Linked DNA regions of Endozoicomonas sp. GU-1. The main gene of each other region encodes a partner of the protein of the gene in region 2 in a complex. Links are inferred from orthologs where the notes say so. Each region holds a gene or a part of one and is shown on either strand. Other genes may lie near its edges.

Evidence for each region.
Region 1: the proteins of O3276_RS03835 (region 2) and nrdA are in contact, whole or in part, in an NMR structure (PDB 1QFN), measured with the Escherichia coli proteins. The link is inferred for Endozoicomonas sp. GU-1 from one-to-one orthologs.

What each region holds. Positions count from the first base shown.
Region 1 is NZ_CP114771.1:2,558,436-2,571,150, forward strand. Bases 5,711-8,731 are described here. They hold nrdA (class 1a ribonucleoside-diphosphate reductase subunit alpha), read left to right. Parts: upstream 5,711-6,096; coding sequence 6,097-8,367; downstream 8,368-8,731. Other genes in these bases: nrdB (class Ia ribonucleoside-diphosphate reductase subunit beta), read left to right, coding at 8,507-8,731. Outside these bases: O3276_RS10550 (acyl-CoA thioesterase), read right to left, coding at 398-682; O3276_RS10555 (hypothetical protein), read left to right, coding at 912-2,087; O3276_RS10560 (MutS-related protein), read left to right, coding at 2,063-3,058; O3276_RS10565 (ATP-binding protein), read right to left, coding at 2,948-3,613; O3276_RS10570 (HAMP domain-containing protein), read right to left, coding at 3,610-4,533; O3276_RS10575 (winged helix-turn-helix domain-containing protein), read right to left, coding at 4,562-5,278; more of nrdB, read left to right, coding at 8,732-9,637; class I ribonucleotide reductase maintenance protein YfaE, read left to right, coding at 9,728-10,012; O3276_RS10595 (hypothetical protein), read left to right, coding at 10,143-11,300; pyrB (aspartate carbamoyltransferase), read left to right, coding at 11,662-12,594; pyrI (aspartate carbamoyltransferase regulatory subunit), read left to right, coding at 12,605-12,715. UniProt on the Escherichia coli protein: Provides the precursors necessary for DNA synthesis. Catalyzes the biosynthesis of deoxyribonucleotides from the corresponding ribonucleotides.
Region 2 is NZ_CP114771.1:994,180-1,000,210, reverse strand. What follows is about bases 3,120-6,031. They hold O3276_RS03835 (GrxA family glutaredoxin), read left to right. Parts: upstream 3,120-4,410; coding sequence 4,411-4,653; downstream 4,654-6,031. Other genes in these bases: pdxH (pyridoxamine 5'-phosphate oxidase), read right to left, coding at 5,582-6,031; O3276_RS03830 (DNA replication terminus site-binding protein), read right to left, coding at 4,657-5,553; O3276_RS03840 (GNAT family N-acetyltransferase), read left to right, coding at 3,120-4,337. Outside these bases: ATP-dependent Clp protease ATP-binding subunit ClpX, read left to right, coding at 1-875; O3276_RS03850 (peptidylprolyl isomerase), read left to right, coding at 1,533-2,141; O3276_RS03845 (tRNA(Met) cytidine acetyltransferase TmcA domain-containing protein), read left to right, coding at 2,147-2,887; more of O3276_RS03840, read left to right, coding at 2,871-3,119. UniProt on the Escherichia coli protein: The disulfide bond functions as an electron carrier in the glutathione-dependent synthesis of deoxyribonucleotides by the enzyme ribonucleotide reductase.

The DNA.
Region 1 (12,715 bases), 1.6 Mb from region 2 along the record:
GACGACCTTAATGGCAAGATTCAGGTATAAGTCACTGACGCCAACTTCATAAAGACTGTCGAGAGCCCGGCCAAGTATTTTGTCGTTTAAGTGTTCTGCCTGGATGCCTTCCCCAATGAGGCGATCAATCGGCTTGTCCTCAAAAAACTCAGGGACCAGATAGAGGGTCTGCCCTGTAAAGCCCAGCCCATTGATGATCATTGCGACCACAGCCTGTCCAATGGTGACATTGCGTGCATCAGAGTCATTGGTTATGCGTGCATCGAAATATTCGGCTATCTTTAGCTCCCGGCACATGGCGGCAACCAGGCCAAGGTGATTAAGGTTCTTAGACTGGTATTGAACTGGCGGCATATCGGTGCTCCTGAAGATCTGATCAGTCCTTTGACATCAGGTTTCAGGAAAATATCAATCGGGGTGGTGAAAGGCAGTTGGAAAGTCGCACGGGTTCTACTTCTACATAAAACTCGTCCCCGGGTACCAGCGACATTTTGTAGTCCATCTCACTTCTCAGCACCACCAGATGAATTTTCTCTGCGGCCAGCCTGGCAAAGTCGATCGCGTTAGCGTGCAGAAACTCATGCCGTGCATGCTCCAGATAATTGAAATAGACACTGTTGTTGACGATGCCCTGCAGGTCGCACTCATAGTCGCGAACCTTCATCTCCAGACGAAATGGCATGCTTTACTCTCTCGATCAATCGCTTGAAATGGATCACACCATCAGTGTATGGCGAGACTATGGCTTCTCATCTATTTTTACACAAGCTTACGGGGATATTGGTTGCTCAATTGACAATAAATCCGCTCATTGGCCTAAAAAAACCGGGATTTGAACCCTGATTACCCAAAGGCCTCTGATGTGCAACATGAAATGTTAAACAATAAAAACTGTCCATCGAAAACACCCAATGAAATCAAGAGCCACTGATTATTTAATATTCCTGTTAATCACAACCATTAGCGCAAGTCTTAATGCTGACGGAGGCATGGAGATCACCAACACTTATCAGCTGATACATGATCACCTGGCAAAAATCCACTCCGCAGATAAATACAAAAACGCCATAAACTCGCGTAACCAGAAACAGGAGTTACCTGAAATTCTTCTGTCCCCGGGAGAAAGACGCAGCATTCTTTTGCAAAATTTTTCCCGGACTCATAAAACGGGCAACGAGATAATGACCCATCATGCCGTTAAAGACCTGCATATTCTCAGTGGCACCGGACAAAACCCCGGACATAGCCTGCTCAGCAATTTAGGCTCTCCGATGACGGTCGCTGGTGAAATCATGTTGGCCAACCTGCTGATATCCCCTATTACGGATATAGAGATTCTTGAAAAACGCCAAAACGCACTTCAATACTTGCTGGATCACCCTAAAGTCATCTTTCAGATTGAGGAGCAACTGATCCGCTACGCCGCGGATGAAGATGGACTCATTGCCCTGCTCGACCCTTCTGATGCCGTGAACAGCCCCCATTTTGATGAGATTGATTACCAGACATACATTCCGGGGCTCACCTCCGATGCCTTCTATGAAGAGATTGCCCGCCGATTAAACGACATCATTAGTGTTATGAGTGCATTGAATGTGCCTATTGGCCTGATCGGGTCGACGCTGCTTGGCAAGTTTGACTCGCAATACGGGATTATTCATGGGCTTCTCAATTCCGCCATCAACCTGCCAGCCAATATGAACCTGGTCATCTCTGAAATGCACGATCACTTTCAGGGGCTTCCACCACCGGTCAAAATTTTCACCTTCGGCAGCTTTGCGGTACTGCAAATGATCGCCATTTATCAATCATACTGGCTCTTTCAGGATAATCGGGCCGCTTACACGTTTGTCATGGAGCGCAGCCGCAGACCCGGAAGAGCACTGGCCAGTGCCAGAGAATTAAAGCAACTGGCCCGGCATCACCCGGCCCTTGAGGACATTCTGGACCATGACAGCGGCTTCCTGAAATTTCGCAATTCCACCCAGATTCAGGAAATAGCCACACTGTTAAACGATGCACCGGAGAAAACACCGACACACTCGCCTATCTGGCAACCAACATGGGACGCTACAAAAGAAGCCTGATGCTGCTGCGCCGAAACCACATCCCACTGATCAGGATTATGCAGGCCACCGGTGAGATTGATGCCTGGCTGACCGTTGCCAAGCTGCTGCGGTCGTCTTCTTACCGGGCAACGAATCCATTGTGTTTTGCACAATATCAAGTATCAGCACAACCGGGTATCGAGCTTCAGGGCTTCTGGAACCCTCTGCTCTCCCCTGCCATTGCGGTTTCCAGCGATCTCGCCGCCAGCGACACCACAGCACCGGCCAATATCATTATTACCGGACCGAATGCTGCAGGAAAATCCAATGCCATGATTGCTGCCGCACTTAACGTCATTATGGCGCAGACACTGGGTATATCTCCGGCTGCATCCTTTAAACTGACACCGTTTTCCTTTATTCATACCCATAGGGTCATTGAGCCGGAAATGATTACTGGCGTTTCCAGTTTCAGCGCAGAATCAAAACGCGCTATCAAGCTGCTGGAGGCATTACGCGCATTGGAGACTGGTCAGTTCAGCATTACTTTTCTGGATGAAATTTTCAGCAATACCAGCCCTGAAGAAGGGGAGATCGGTGCACTCGCCTATATAAAATCGATTGGCGATTTACCCGGGACGATCAGCATTTCTTCTACCCACTATGCCCGGCTGACCTCACTGGCAGGTCAGTTCCCGGACAGGTTTCAAAATCTTCATGTCAGCGCTGAGATCAACAGTGAAGGCCTGCAGTATGATTATGTCCTGAAACCAGGCTTCTCAACCCAGAACGTTGCCTTCCATATTCTCAAAGAGGAAGGCATCCAGGAGGACTTTCTTGAAATTCTTCAAGATCTTCTTGATGTTCCCGGGGAGACGTTCCCGGGAACATCAGAAACTTTAATGCCTCTGCTTCCTGGGCCAGACCAGACTGAACCGGGCTCCCCCCAGGGGACTGTGACTGACCAGGGCGCGGCCCCCATGCCAGTACATAATGCGCCGGACGATTGAGAGCCCCAGACCGTAGCCTCCTGACTTGCGTGTTCTGCTGTCGTCCAGTCGGGAAAAAGCAGAAAACACCCGCTCCCACTGCTCTTCCGGAATCCCGGCCCCGTCATCATCCACATCAATACGACAAGTGTCCTGGGTGGATGAAAAACGCACCTGAACTTTACTGTCCGCGTAGCGACAGGCATTGCCTACCAGGTTCTGTATCGCCCGATGAATATAGCGCCGGTCAATTTCGACAAAACGCCTCGGGTTTAACACATTGCAGGGAATATGCTCGATCTCAACCCGGTTCTGTAATCTGAGATGCTCGCCAACCACCTGGGCCACTACTTTATCAACGTCATGACGTTTCAAACGGAGGGTTGGGGTTCCCTGTTCCAGGTTGGCATAGGTCAGAAACTCATCCACCAGATGATCCAGTTCCTGGATGTCCTGGTCCATGCCCTCCAGCTGGGCCTCCCGCGCTTCCTGTGTTCTGGCATCGGCAATCAGATCCAGGCCAAAACGCAACCTTGCTACGGGGGTTCTTAATTCATGGGACACGCCACGAATCATCTCTTTTGCAGACTCAGCAGACGCTGAATATGGTCGGCCATGGCATTAAACGCCATGGCCAGGCGACCAATGGAATCCGCCCCGCCAACATTAACCCGTACCTCAAAGTCTCCCCGGCTAAAGCGTGTCGCCGCTCTTTCCAGTTTTCGCAGTCGCTTCTCCATTCCCCTGACCAGGATATAGATGGCAAGGCTCAAAGAGATCAAGACGAACAGCCCCAGGGTCAAGATCAGTTTAAAAGGATAAGGGTTCAGTAATTTCAATGGGCCAAGATGGAGTATCTGATCACTGTCCTTCATCTGGGCATAGAGCTGGAGCGATTCATCCCTGATGTTCAACACAGTCACAATACTGCCCTGCTGCAACTGGGTGCTTTGCAGAGGCGTTAACGACGTAGCGGAGTGGACAATGGACACAGGAAAGCTCAACGATTCTCCGGATCGCTGGGCCAATACCGTCACTCGTTCATCCGCAAAGTAATGGCTGAGCAGGTGTCTGAGAAAAACAATGGTACCACTTGCCATTTGTTCTGATATCTCCGCCACCCGTCCCTGCAACAACCAGCGGTCATCAATCAAGGCGGTAATAACGGCGGCCTTTTCCGTCAGCATCTGAACATCAATCCCCCCTAAAGAGAGCTGCTCAATCTCTTTAGGTGTGAAGTCGGATCGCTCCAAAGGCAACATTGAAAACGGAATCGACAGTTTATGTCCCCACTCTCCCAGCCACTTATGCCGCTGCTCTTCTGGCATGGCGGCCAGTACTTCAGAGATGAGACGGAAGGTCCCTCGGGCCATATCTTCCCGGTACTCGGCCAATCGAACACCATTGACAATAGTGACCACTATGCCAGACAGCACGGAGACCAGCACCAGGGAAAACAGCAGGCCGCCATAGATACGAAGAAAAATACTGCTCATGACGCTATGCCAGCAACTTACTCATTTGTCACATGCTCTTCACAAAAAGATACCCTTTACTGCGCACCGTCTTGATCAGACGAGGGTGCATCGGGTCGTCGCCAATTTTGGGGCGAATACGTGAAACCCTGACATCGATGGAACGGTCCTGACCGTCGTATTCAATCCCGCGCAACTGGGCAAAGATCTCTTCCCGGCTCAACACCCGGCCAGCATTTGAACAGAGCAGCCAGAGCAGATCAAATTCAGCACTGGTGAGGTCGACGCTCTGGTCATCCAGCCAGGCCTCACGCATGGAGTTATCAACCACCAGCGCGCCAAAGCGAAGGCTGTTCTGCACTGTCGGCTCGTCTTCTACCGGTGCCGTGCCCCTTCTCAGCAGGGCTCTTATACGGGCAAGCAATACTCTTGGACGGACCGGTTTGGCAACATAATCATCCGCGCCCATTTCCAGCCCCAGCACTTCATCAAGGTCATCGGTGCGGGCGGTCAGCATCAGTATCTGACCATGGTACTGGCCTCGCACCCGGCGACAGATGGACACCCCATCTTCCCCCGGCAGCATCAGATCCAGTACCACCAGATCGGGGCGCTCACTCAAAATACGTTCAACGGCCTTACCACCATCACCTTCCACCGACACCTGAAGGCCATTATTTTCAAGATACTCACGGGTCAGGGTTGCCAGACGCTCATCATCCTCAACAATCAGGATGCGACCCGTTTCTGCATTATCCAAAGCCATTGTTTTACACCCCGGGGGTTTAAGAGACGAAATATTGAAAGCGGCAAAAAACCGGCACTTCACTGGCAATCTAATGGTTTATGGGGCGTAGATGTTACACTACCGACAATCGAACGTCCTCCCCGGAACCGGAGCAGGCCCAAACATTTCTGAATCAGGCTCCTACTCCTAGAGTATTCATGATTTTTTTCTCCGAAGCGGACTCAGAATATTTTTTTATTTTGACAAAATCCCATCTTGAGCTTGCAAATTTCTCGTTCTGTCTGAAAAAGTTACCCGGGAGTTAGTGGGCACCAACACCGGAAGAAATCCACATCTTATCCACAGCACGCCCCCGGTTTTATCGGCTTGAATTTCTCCCGACTGCGCATTATCTTGTGTAGATAAACGGCCGCTACACTATATATGGTACCCCTCGCTGCTGAGTAACACATTGCCACCTGAGCAACCCGGCATACCGGAAATGCCTCAGGCAACAGTCCAGCCAAACAGCGGATTTACTGTTGGCAGCAGCACATGACGGAAGAGCGGACGGTAATCAGGGAAGAATGCTTATACAGATTGTCAGCTGCGCGGCCTCGCGGTTCCGCCGCTACAGCCTGTCTCGCAGAGGCGGGGATCTGACTCATCAGGTATATCCCGGACAGACTCATAGTCTCACAGCCACCGCAGTGTACAGTGGCTGGCGATAAGACAGTGATGAACAGCACGCGCAGCAATACTGTCTGCAGGCCTGGCCGGGCCATGAAGCGTGCTGCAAGGTCATTGATAGCCGCGCTTGATCAAGCGTGTTCATTGAATACACAGGTAAGGGCTGAATGAATAAAAATATCCTGGTCACCAAGCGTGACGGAGATAAGGAACAACTGGATCTTGAGAAGATCCATAAAGTGATTACCTGGGCAGCCGAGGGCCTGGACAACGTCTCCGTTTCTGAAGTTGAACTTAAGTCTCACATACAGTTCTACGATGGCATCAAGACCACGGATATCCATGAAACACTGATCAAATCCGCTGCCGACCTGATTTCGGCCCAGGCTCCGGACTATCAGTATCTGGCTGCCCGCCTGGCCATCTTCCACCTGCGGAAAAAGGCCTACGGCCAGTTTGAACCGCCCGGGCTGTATCGCCATGTGGTCAAACTGGTGGAGATGAAGAAGTATGACCAGCACCTCCTGACGGACTACAGTGAGGCTGAATTTGATCAGATGGAACGCTTTATTGATCACAGCCGGGATATGAACTTCAGCTATGCGGCGGTCAAACAACTTGAGGGCAAATACCTGGTGCAGAACCGGGTAACCGGCGAATACTACGAGAGCCCCCAGATTCTGTACATGCTCATTGGTGCCTGCCTGTTTGCACAATACCCGAAAGAGACTCGCCTGGATTTCATTGAGCGTTTCTACCATGCGGTGTCCACCTTCAGACTCTCTCTGCCCACCCCGATCATGTCCGGGGTACGTACACCTACCCGTCAGTTCAGCTCTTGCGTGCTGATTGAATGCGGGGACTCACTGGACTCCATCAATGCCACGTCCAGCGCTATTGTTAAATACGTCAGCCAGCGGGCGGGGATTGGTATCAACGCCGGTAATATTCGCGCCCTGGGCAGCCCGATCCGCGGGGGAGAAGCCTTCCATACCGGCTGTATCCCTTTTTACAAGCACTTCCAGACGGCCGTAAAATCGTGCTCTCAAGGTGGCGTTCGCGGTGGCGCAGCGACCCTCTTCTACCCGATCTGGCACCTGGAAGTTGAAAACCTGCTGGTTCTGAAAAACAACCGGGGGGTCGATGATAACCGCGTTCGCCACCTGGACTATGGCGTGCAGTTTAACAAGCTGATGTACCAGCGCCTGATCGAAGGCGGTAATATCACCCTCTTTTCACCCAGCGATGTGCCGGGACTGTATGATGCGTTCTTTGCTGACCAGGAAGCGTTTGACAGGCTCTACAAGCAATATGAGCAGGACAGCAGCATCCGCAAGACCACGCTGAAGGCGATTGAACTCTTTTCACTGTTTGCCTCCGAGCGGGCCAGTACCGGGCGGATCTACCTGCAAAATGTCGATCACTGCAATACCCACAGCCCATTTGATCCGGCAGTGGCCCCGGTTCGCCAGAGTAACCTGTGCCTGGAAATTGCCCTGCCCACCAAACCCCTGGATCATATCCATGACGAAGAGGGCGAGATTGCCCTGTGCACCCTGGCCGCGTTCAACCTGGGCACCCTGAAGGATCTGGCAGAACTGGAAGAGTTGTCGGAACTGATTGTGCGTGCCCTCGACAGCCTGCTGGACTACCAGGACTACCCGGTTGCTGCTGCTTACAACTCAACCATGGGACGGCGTCCCCTGGGTGTCGGGGTGATTAACTTCGCCAACTACCTGGCCAAAAACCATGTCCGGTATTCAGATGGCTCCGCCAATGGCCTGACCCACCGCACCTTTGAGGCCATTCAATACTACCTGTTGAAAGCATCAAACAAGCTGGCCAGAGAGAAAGGCACCTGCTCCAAATTCCATGAGACCACGTATGCCAAAGGTATCTTACCTATCGATACCTACAAACGTGACCTTGATACGGTTTGTGAAGAGTCCCTGCACCTTGACTGGGAAAGCTTGCGTGAGGAGATCAAGTCGTTCGGCCTGCGCAACTCAACACTGACCGCCCTGATGCCATCCGAGACATCATCCCAGATCAGTAACGCCACCAACGGTGTTGAGCCACCCCGGGGCTTTGTCAGCGTCAAGGCCAGCAAAGATGGCATTCTCAAGCAGGTTGTTCCTGATTTCGTCGAGCTTAAGGATCGTTATGAACTGCTCTGGAACATCCCGAACAACGATGGCTACCTTCAGCTGGTTGCCATCATGCAGAAGTTTATCGACCAGACGATCTCAGCCAACACCAACTATGATCCCGGTCTCTTTGAAGGCGGCAAAGTTCCAATGAAGCTGCTGCTGAAAGACCTGCTGACCGCTTACAAACTGGGTGTAAAAACACTGTATTACCACAATACCCGTGATGGTGCCGCTGACGCTCAGAGTGACATGGATGATGACTGCGCAGGGGGAGCCTGCAAAATCTGATGAACATCCCTTGTCAGAACTATTGATCAATAGCGAACACCAATCCTGTCTATAGCGCAAATGCTTATAGATAAACAACGCGGTTCGCTTAGGCCAGCAAACCATACGCGGAAACCACTGAATTGGGGCAAATCGAACAATGACATACACCACATTTAACCGGGAACACTTCAATGCTACTCAGGAGCCCATGTTCTTTGGCCGTAATGTCAATGTATCCCGTTATGATGTCCAGAAGTACCCGATCTTTGAGAAGCTGATTGAGAAGCAGCTCTCCTTTTTCTGGCGCCCTGAGGAGGTGGACCTCTCAACCGATCGCCGTGACTTTGCTGCGCTTCCCGATCATGAAAGGCACATCTTTCTCAGCAACCTGAAATACCAGACCCTTCTGGACTCGGTGCAGGGACGCTCACCAAACGTTGCCCTGCTGCCCATTGTTTCCCTGCCGGAACTGGAAACCTGGATCGAAACCTGGGCCTTCAGTGAAACCATCCACTCCCGTTCCTATACCCATATTATCCGCAATATCGTCACCGAACCGGCCCGTATCTTTGACGATATCGTGACCAATGAAGCGATTACCAAACGCGCCAGGGACATCACCCGCTACTATGACGCCCTGATCGAAGGTGTCAGCCTTTACCATCAGCTGGGTGAAGGTAAACACACCGTTAACGGCGAAGAAATCAACATCAGCATTACCGACCTGAAGCACAGGCTCTACCTGACCGTGGTGTCTGTGAACGTATTGGAAGCGATCCGTTTTTACGTCAGTTTTGCCTGTAGCTTTGCCTTTGCCGAGCGCTCCACAATGGAAGGCAACGCCAAAATCATCAAATTGATCGCCCGCGATGAAGCCCTTCACCTGACCGGCACCCAGCACATCCTGCAACTGCTGGCCGATGGCAAAGATGACCCGGAAATGGCGGTGATTGCCCGTGAGCTGAAAGACCAGGCCAGACAGATTTTTATCGACGCGGCAGAACAGGAAAAAGACTGGGCAGACTACCTGTTCCGTGATGGCTCCATGATTGGCCTGAACCGGGACATTCTTGGCCAGTACGTTGAATACATCACCAACCAGCGGATGGTTGCCGTCGGCTTTGAACCGGCGTTTGCCATCAAACAGAACCCTCTGCCCTGGATGAACAGCTGGCTGAACAGTGACAACGTTCAGGTTGCGCCTCAGGAGGTGGAGGTCAGCTCCTACCTGGTTGGTCAAATAGACAGCGAAGTGCAGTCCGAAGATTTCAGTAACTTTTCGTTATAAGTCCTGCATTAAAAACAGTGTAAGCAGTTCCGATACCCAACGTCCCATAGCCAGGCCTGTTTCAGGCCTGGCTGATACAGGCGAAACACCATGGCTCATATTGTTAAGATTCTTGAAGGATTCAGCTTTATTCCCCGCAAAGAGCTGACGCTTCTGGAAGCCCTTGAGCAGGAAAACGTCGACATGGAGTATCAATGCCGTGAGGGGTTTTGTGGCAGCTGCCAGGTCACCCTTGTTGATGGTGAAGTCACCTATACCACCGACCCCATCGCCTTTATTCCGGAAGGAAAAATACTGACCTGCTGCTGCCAGCTGAACAGTGACGTCACCATTGAAATCCCGGGCGGGTGCAAAATGAAGAAACACGACTTGTAAGCCTGTTATTCCACCCTCATCAGCGGATCAGGCGCTTTGATTAATCCTCCACACCTTTAAATTTGAACGTTAGCCTCTTTTTCTGGTCATAGTTATTAACCTCTGGTTTTATATTGGTCAGGAAAGCCCCATGCACCCTAACTCTATACGCCTAATCATTGCAGTCCCCTTACTGCTGAGCATTCTCAGTTGGTTCGCTATTGCTGACGCCACGCCACAGGCGTCTGGCATCACCGCTGAATGGACTGCGCCGCCACCCACCAATTCCGGCATGGAGCCTGAACAAACGCCCGAATCCAACGAAAATGATCAACAGCAAACCGTTCAAAAAAGAACCGTAGATTACCGGGCCAGCACTGAACTGCTATTAGAGCGTTACCCCTATGCCTTGATGAGCTATTTTTCCGAAATGGACGCAATCCTGACCTCCGATGATCCGGAAAAACAGATATTTGCTATTTTCAGGCTCTCTTACCTGGGCTCCAGACATTTTCTATTCCTGGCGGACCCGGAAGCCATCCCTGAGCAATGGCAACCCCATTTTACCAGCACCGCCGAGGAGAAACGAAAATCTGGCCAGACCCGCCACCAGATAGTCGGCCAGGTCACTATCCCGGACTCGAACATCAAGGTCAGGGTATTTAAACTGACTGAAGATCCTTCATCCAACGCCCAGACCAAGAGCAAGATCGTTCTGGCCCTGGCCGGTGAAAAGTCCGATGAGGCTGTCCAATGCCTGGTTACCCAATCAAAACCCGCTCACCCCGGCAGCTCTCCCTGCTCTCTTGCGGTAAAACAGCTGCAGGATATCAGCGATCTCGCTGATTCCCTGAAAGACATGTATCCGAACCATTCGGTGGAGATAACCGGTTACTCCTTCAGCGGCGCTATTGCCCAGGCCGCCATGTCAATATCCGAGACCATTGAGCAAGCCTACATTTTCAACAGCTACGGTATTCACCCAAGCTGGTTGGCAGGTATGCCCGACAGCCGATTGGCCAGAATTCATCACTCCTATGTTGAAGGCAGCTTTCTTCATGGACAAGACTATAACCCGCTCAGCCGATACTCCCGATGGAAACTGTCGCCGAACAAGGTAGCGGTTGCCGGGATGAAGATTCCTTCCAGCGGGCTTGAACCCAACATACGACATATCTACCAGCTGAACCATCATGACAGCTGGCTGGACACCTTTTATAACTTTGTCACCAGCATCTGGATCTTACACTCCAAAGAGTCGGTTCTAAGGGCATTTGAGGCAAATTTAAAGCTTGATCTCCCCTGGTAATTCTTCAGACAAGAGCATGAGCAGGGCTGGCCAGTTTCTGGTCAGGCCGCCGCCCCTGACCAGAACGCTGAAATCCCTTGACCAACGACAGTTGAAGTGTAAAATGCCAGACAATTTGTCAACCGGACTGCTTTTACCCAACAAAGAAGCTGACTGATTGACCAAAAATAGTTAACCTGAACGACACTCACCCGGGATAAGGTTTCGATGACACTGCACATGAACCGTCAGTCAATCAAAAGAACAAGCAGAATCCTTATTACTGGTGCTAACCACTTTATCTGTATTGCAAAATAAAGCCCCTTGATCCAGGGGCTTTTTTTTGACTTGAAAATGACCAAAGGCGACAGGTATTACCCCCATGGGAAACAGGTTCTTTAACAGGAACATTATCTCCATAGCCGACCTTACCCGGGAAGATATGGAACAGATTCTTGCAGTGGCAGCTGAACTCAAACACACGCAACGTCCCGGTCTATTGCAGGGCAAAGTGATTGCCAGCTGTTTTTTTGAGGCATCCACCCGCACACGCCTCTCGTTTGAAACAGCCGTTCAGAGGTTAGGCGGCACCCTGATTGGTTTTGCCGACGGTGGCAACACCTCTGCCAAAAAAGGGGAAACCCTCGCGGACTCCATCAAAATCATCAGCTCCTATACCGATGCGGTGGTAATGCGCCACCCTCAGGAAGGTGCTGCCCGGCTGGCCTCGGAATTCTCCAGTGTCCCCATTATCAATGGCGGCGACGGTTCCAACCAGCACCCAACCCAAACCCTGCTGGATCTGTTTAGTATTCGCGAGTGCCAGGGTCGACTGGATAACCTGACAGTCACCTTTGTCGGTGACCTGAAATATGGCCGGACGGTGCACTCCCTGGCTCAGGCCCTGACCCACTTTAACGCAGAATTTAATTTTATTGCCCCGGATGCACTGGCAATGCCGGGCTACCTCCTGCAGGAACTGGATGAAAAAGGCATCCGTTGGCGTCGGGCGGAAAGCATCGAAGAAGTGGTTGCCGATACAGATATCATCTACATGACCCGGGTTCAGAAAGAGCGATTTGATGAAACCGAGTATAAGCACATCGCCTCAAACTATGTACTGACCAATGAAACCCTGAAACAGGCACCTGCACACCTGAAAGTACTGCACCCGCTGCCAAGGGTTGATGAGATAGCCGTTGAAGTCGATCAAACCCCCCACGCCTATTACTTTGAACAGGCCCGAAACGGGGTATTTGCCCGTCAGGCCCTGCTGGCCCTGATTCTCAATGAATCCTTTGATGACAAGATGTGAGGAGTGATCGATGAGTAACAAACTTCAGGTTGAAGCCATCTGCCAGGGCACTGTCATCGACCATATTCCGGCAGGACAGGGGGTAAAAATCCTCGACCGTCTGCATCTGCTGAACAGTGAA
Region 2 (6,031 bases):
TGCTCAACGTACCATTCACCATTGCTGACGCCACGACCCTGACGGAAGCAGGTTACGTCGGTGAAGACGTTGAAAATATCATTCAGAAACTGCTGCAGAAGTGCGATTACGATGTAGAAAAAGCTCAGATGGGTATTGTCTACATTGATGAAATTGACAAGATTTCCCGCAAGTCTGATAACCCGTCCATTACCCGTGACGTTTCTGGTGAGGGTGTTCAGCAGGCTCTGCTCAAGTTGATTGAGGGTACGGTTGCATCGGTTCCGCCTCAGGGTGGGCGCAAGCATCCGCAGCAGGAGTTTCTGCAGGTTGATACTTCCAATATTCTCTTTATCTGTGGCGGTGCTTTTGCCGGTTTGGATAAAGTGATTCGTGGTCGTACTGACAAGTCTGGTATTGGCTTCTCTGCACAAGTCAGCAGCAAGGACGACAAAAAGGATCTGGGTGAAACCTTTAAAGAAGTTGAGCCGGAAGATCTGGTGAAATTCGGTCTTATCCCTGAGTTTGTTGGCCGTCTGCCTGTCATTGCAACGCTTGAAGAGCTGGATGAAGAGGCGCTGGTGCGCATCCTTGTTGAGCCTAAGAATGCACTGACCAAGCAGTACAGCAAGCTCTTCGATATGGAAGAGGTGGAGGTCGATTTCCGACAGGAAGCTCTGCGTGCGGTTGCCAAAAAAGCCATGGAACGCAAAACCGGTGCTCGTGGCTTGCGCTCGATACTGGAGGCGGTACTGCTTGACTCAATGTATGAAATACCTTCCGACAAGAGCATTTCCAAGGTGGTGATTGATGCTTCGGTTATCAATGGTGATTCTGAGCCGCTGTTGATTTACGAAAATTCTGAAACACCGAAGGCAGCACTTTCCGATAAGTGATTTGCTATTGCTTGCAATAAAAACCCTTCCTGGCACAAATGCCACTCGTTGTTAGACGAGTGGCATTATTCAAACTCTACCGCTTCTCTCTTTGGTCGATTAAGCACGGCCAATCCAGGTGCATTAAATCCTTTTATTCAGAGTGCAGAATGATCGATTGGGGTGTTCTTTGTATCCTTCAGGTTGATCCTGAAGATTTATTGGATGAAGAACTTTGATGGTATGAAAGGGTAGAAAACCGGATTTTCTGACTTGAGTTTGCTTGTTGGGTAATCGTGAAAACTGATGGAATGGGTTTTCAGGGAGGGTTAGAAAATTGAGGTAAAAAAGTGTCTGGTCGGAGCGAGAGGATTTGAACCTCCGACCCCCACAACCCCATTGTGGTGCGCTACCAGGCTGCGCTACGCTCCGACACAAGAAGGGTAAAAATGCCCCTTCAGGCGCTGGGTATATTACCCTAAAAAACACTATTTGCAAGCCCTCGCGCATTTCTTTTGCTTTTTTCTCTATCGAAAATACTATGATGCTAAACAGGCTTTTTTTCTTCCTTCAGAGCCTTTACTGTCTATCCGTTTATGTTGCATAAAGTGGTTTTAACTTTTTCTGCTTTGGAGAGAATAAATGCGTTTGATGCGAAACTGGCTGCTGGGAAGCACCATGCTTTTTTTGACTACCCTGGCGTATGGTGCAGCGACAGAGTCAGCTGAGGCCGCAGAGAAGAAGATCGAAGCGTTTCAGGTGGTTCTGGAAACCAGCAAAGGAGATATTGTTTTGATGTTGGCACCCGAAGAGGCACCCGTCACCGTCAACAACTTTATCGAGTATGTTGAAAGTGGCTTCTACAACGGCCTGGTATTCCACCGGGTGATTAATAACTTCATGATTCAGGGGGGAGGCTTTGCCGAGGATATGAGCCAGCGGGCCACCCGCGCGCCGATCAAAAATGAGTCGCTGCTGAATCAGCGTCTGGAGAACAGCCGTGGCTCTATTGCCATGGCCAGAACCCAGATCGCTGATAGTGCAACCTCTCAGTTTTTCATTAATCTTAAAGATAATGAATTTCTCAATGGTAAGCCTTATAAGCCGGGTTATGCCGTTTTTGGCCATGTCATCAAAGGCATGGATGTGGTAGACAGTATTGCCAGAGTGAAGACGGGTTATCGTGGCCCACACGGTGATGTACCCGTTGACTCCGTTATTATCAACAAAGCGTATGTTGTGAAAGAGGGTGGCAGGTCGGTGAAAACCGGGCCTGAGGCTTCCTGATATCCATGAGTAAACAGACCATTTCTACCGCTGGAGAACTCGCTCTATCCCTGAAATCAGCCGCCAGGTTGTTCGGGCACCGGCGTTTGCTGGTATGTGCAGGCGATGCGGACTGGTGTAAGACTCAAGTGGTGGAAATGGTTCCAGCCCTGGCAGAGTCTGTTCTTCTGATTGGCGAAGATTTCCCAGAGCTTGCTGCCTCAAATTCAGAAGTCATTGCGGCAAAACAGTGTCTGTCCCGGTTAGGCAGGGAGCATCAGAACATTATCTTTAATGCCCATGCAGGCTTTGATGTCGATGCGTTTGGTGCCATTAGTGGAACCTTAAGTGCCGGTGGCATTCTGGTACTGTTAATACCGCCATTGGACCGATGGCAATATTTCCACGACCCTGAACATCGCCGGATGCAGGTTTACCCTCAACAATTTGAGGATATCTCCGGACGATATTTGCAGCGCTTGTCGCAAATGATTAAAGCCTCCAATCAGTTATCTCTCTTGACTCAGGGAGGAGGATTACGGATTCAGGAGGCTGAAAATAATCCTGATAAAAAAACACCGGGTGACAAGGACGAGACGGTCACCGCCCCCTGTAAAACCCGTTCACAAATGCGGGCGGTCCGGGGAATACACAAGGTGTTTCGTGGGCACCGCCGTCGCCCGCTGGTTCTGACGGCCGATCGGGGCAGAGGGGAAAAGTGCAGCTCTGGGCATCGCAGCAGCACAGTTGTTGCTGGAAGGTGTTGAGCAGATAATCATAACCGCACCCTCAAAAAGTACCGCAGAGGTGTTCTTTCACCATGCCGGGAAAGTGCTAGGCGAGGCTCATGCCGGCCTTTCAGGCAGACTTCAGTTTATCCCTCCGGACGATCTGGTTCAGACAATGCCTGCAACCCAGTTATTGCTGGTTGATGAGGCCGCTGCCATTCCCACACCCTTGCTGGAAAAAATGCTGACTCATCACAGTCGGATTGTCTATGCTTCAACTATTCACGGTTACGAAGGAACCGGCCGGGGTTTTGCCATCCGCTTCAGAAAGGTTCTGGATAGCAAAACACCTCAGTGGCACGAGCTGAGAATGGCCGAGCCGATTCGCTGGCAGCCGGATGACCCCCTGGAAGACTTTGTCTTCAGGGCGCTGCTGCTCAATGCAGTGCCCGCTGCCATTGATAAGCCGGAAAGTATCCGTTCGCAGCAGTGCACTTTCAGGCAGATATCATCTGAAGAATTACTGCTCAATGAAGACTTGTTAACTCAGCTGTTTGGTTTGCTGGTTCTCGCTCATTATCAGACCCGGCCATTTGACCTTCGCCATCTGCTGGATGGTGGGAACATGGAGGTCTACGGTCTTTTTGATCGACAGCAACGGTTGATCGCTGTGCTTCTGGCAGCCAGAGAAGGGGGGATTGACCCGGCACTGGCCGATGATATCTGGCTGGGCAGGCGCAGGGTTCGCGGGCATATGCTGCCGCAGTCGCTGAGTAATCACCTGGGCTTACCGGAAGCTATCTTCCTGAAAGGACTCCGGGTCATCAGAATAGCGGTTCACCCTGATTGCCAGAGAACAGGGTTGGGCAAAATGTTGCTGGATAAACTCCAACAGGATGCCGCAAATAAGCATATTGATTACTTGGGCACCCTGTTTGGTGCCACCGATGACCTTCTGAAGTTCTGGGGCGACTCTTGCTATGTGCCCGTGCGGGTTGGTTTGTCCAGAGACGCCGCCAGTGGTACCCATTCTGCCATGATGCTCAAGCCATTATCGCACACTGCAAAACGCCTGGTTGATCAGGCCCATAAGAAATGCCTGGCTCAGCTGCGGTGGTTATTGATGGATGAACTTAAAGGGCTTGATTTTGAAGTAGTTGCCACCATCTTTGCCATGATGGCACCGATAATCAGGGGCAGTGATGATTATGCTTTGTCCGGCGATAATCAGCGTGAGCTGGTTTCCTTTACAGAGGGGCAGAGACAATATGAGAATTGCATTGATGTCATCAAAAGAGTGACCTTTCGAATACTGGGGGCGGGTGATATAGATGCTGTGGATGCAAGGCTGCTGGTCACTCGAGTGATCCAGAATCAACCCTGGCATCAGGTGGTTGCAGCCTGCAGATTTTCCGGAGAAAAGCAGGCCCGGCAACGTTTGAGAGAGGTAGTTTCTGTGAACAGCAGGCTGCATTTATCAGCCGAATAGCATTTATGGTGCCTGCTTCAATACTTATCTGCACCAGCTGGTGCTTTCCTATGAACCTGATGGAGCATAAATAATGGATCGGTTTACTGTGTTTGGTCGTCCTGGCTGTGGATTCTGTGTACGAGCCAAACAGCTGCTGGAGATGAAAGGTTTGCCTTTCAAATACGTTGATATCTACGAAGAGGGGATCAGTAAGGCTGACCTGTCGAAGACCGTCGGCAAGGAAGTGGAAACGGTACCCCAGATTTTTCATGGTCAGCAGTACGTTGGCGGTTATACGGACCTGGAAGCTTATCTCAGGGAAAAAGATGCCTGAGAGTTATGCATAACGGTAAATTCTTGAATGAGGATTGTCGTTAATTTTAACCAGACGGGCATCACTGCGTTGCAGTCTTTCCTGTCTGGCAGATGGGTCATAGGGGCGAATTCGGTTAAACTCCGGTAACGGCTCTCCCGGCTTCAACTGAATGAACAGGGGGAGGGGCGAGTTAATCTGTGCCGGATACTGTTTTTTCAGTGCCGGATCCGCCTGCCTGAGCGCCTGAATATCCTTTGACCAGGTAATATTGGCCCTCAGGTGGGGAGCCAGTATACGCTTGATCACCACCACTTCTTTGGCGGGCATTTTTTCCAGTAGGCCAATGTCTTCATTAACGGCGACGGAGGCTATGTATTTCTTTCTGAAATGGACAATCGCTTCTTCGGCGGTCAGCCTGACCGTGCCACTGTGACTTGCAGCCCAACTGAAACCAACCCGTCTCGGGGCCTCTGGAAAGAGCTTGAGTTGCCGGTAACATTGCACAAAGTGCAGGTGTTTGACCTGCAGCCCTCCCAGTAAACCATCCCGTAAATCATCGGATGCCTGTTCAATGGCCTCGATGCTGTCGCCAAACAGCTTGCGAAAGTCGGCCATCGCCGTTTTAAACTGATCACGACAGAGGTTCAGTTCTTCGCCCAGTTGTAAGGTCTGCTCAGAAACGCCGACCAATCCGGTTAAGCGGGCGGTCTCCTGTTTGTTCTGCTCTTCGATATAGGTCAGTCGGGTGGCAATACCCGCTGCCAGAGCACGCTGGTTTGTGGATTCGGACTCCGTCTCCATGGTCCAGATGGGTAATCCATGGTCCGATTCAATGGCTTCCCGGAATAAGCGGTTAAGTTCAACCAGTTGAATAAGCGCATCCCTTACGGCGATTCGTGCAGCGGTTTCTTTACTCATAACGTGCCCATAAAAAACTGACGGGGTTTCAGGGAGAAAGGCGGTCGACTTGCCAGTCACAGCCCTTCTCTGCGGACAACCGGGTGTATTGAAAGCGATCGTGCAGGCGGCTTGGGCGACCTTGCCAGAATTCAATGTTCTCCGGCACGACGCGATAGCCACCCCAGAAATCGGGCAGAGGCACTTTTCCTTCCCTGAATTTGCGTTTCATCTCTTCCAGTTTCAATTCCAGAACCTTGCGTCCGGTAATGACTGAGCTTTGATGTGATACCCAGGCACCGAGCTGACTGCCATGAGGGCGGCTGGTAAAGTAACGCAGTGATTCAGCCGTGGAAATTTTTTCTGCCTTGCCCTGGATGACCACCTGTCGTTCAAGGGCTACCCAGGGGAACATAATGGCAACGTGGGGATTGCTGGTAATATCCCTGGCTTTATTACTGCTGTAGTTGGTGAAAAAGACAAAGCCGGACTGGTCGAA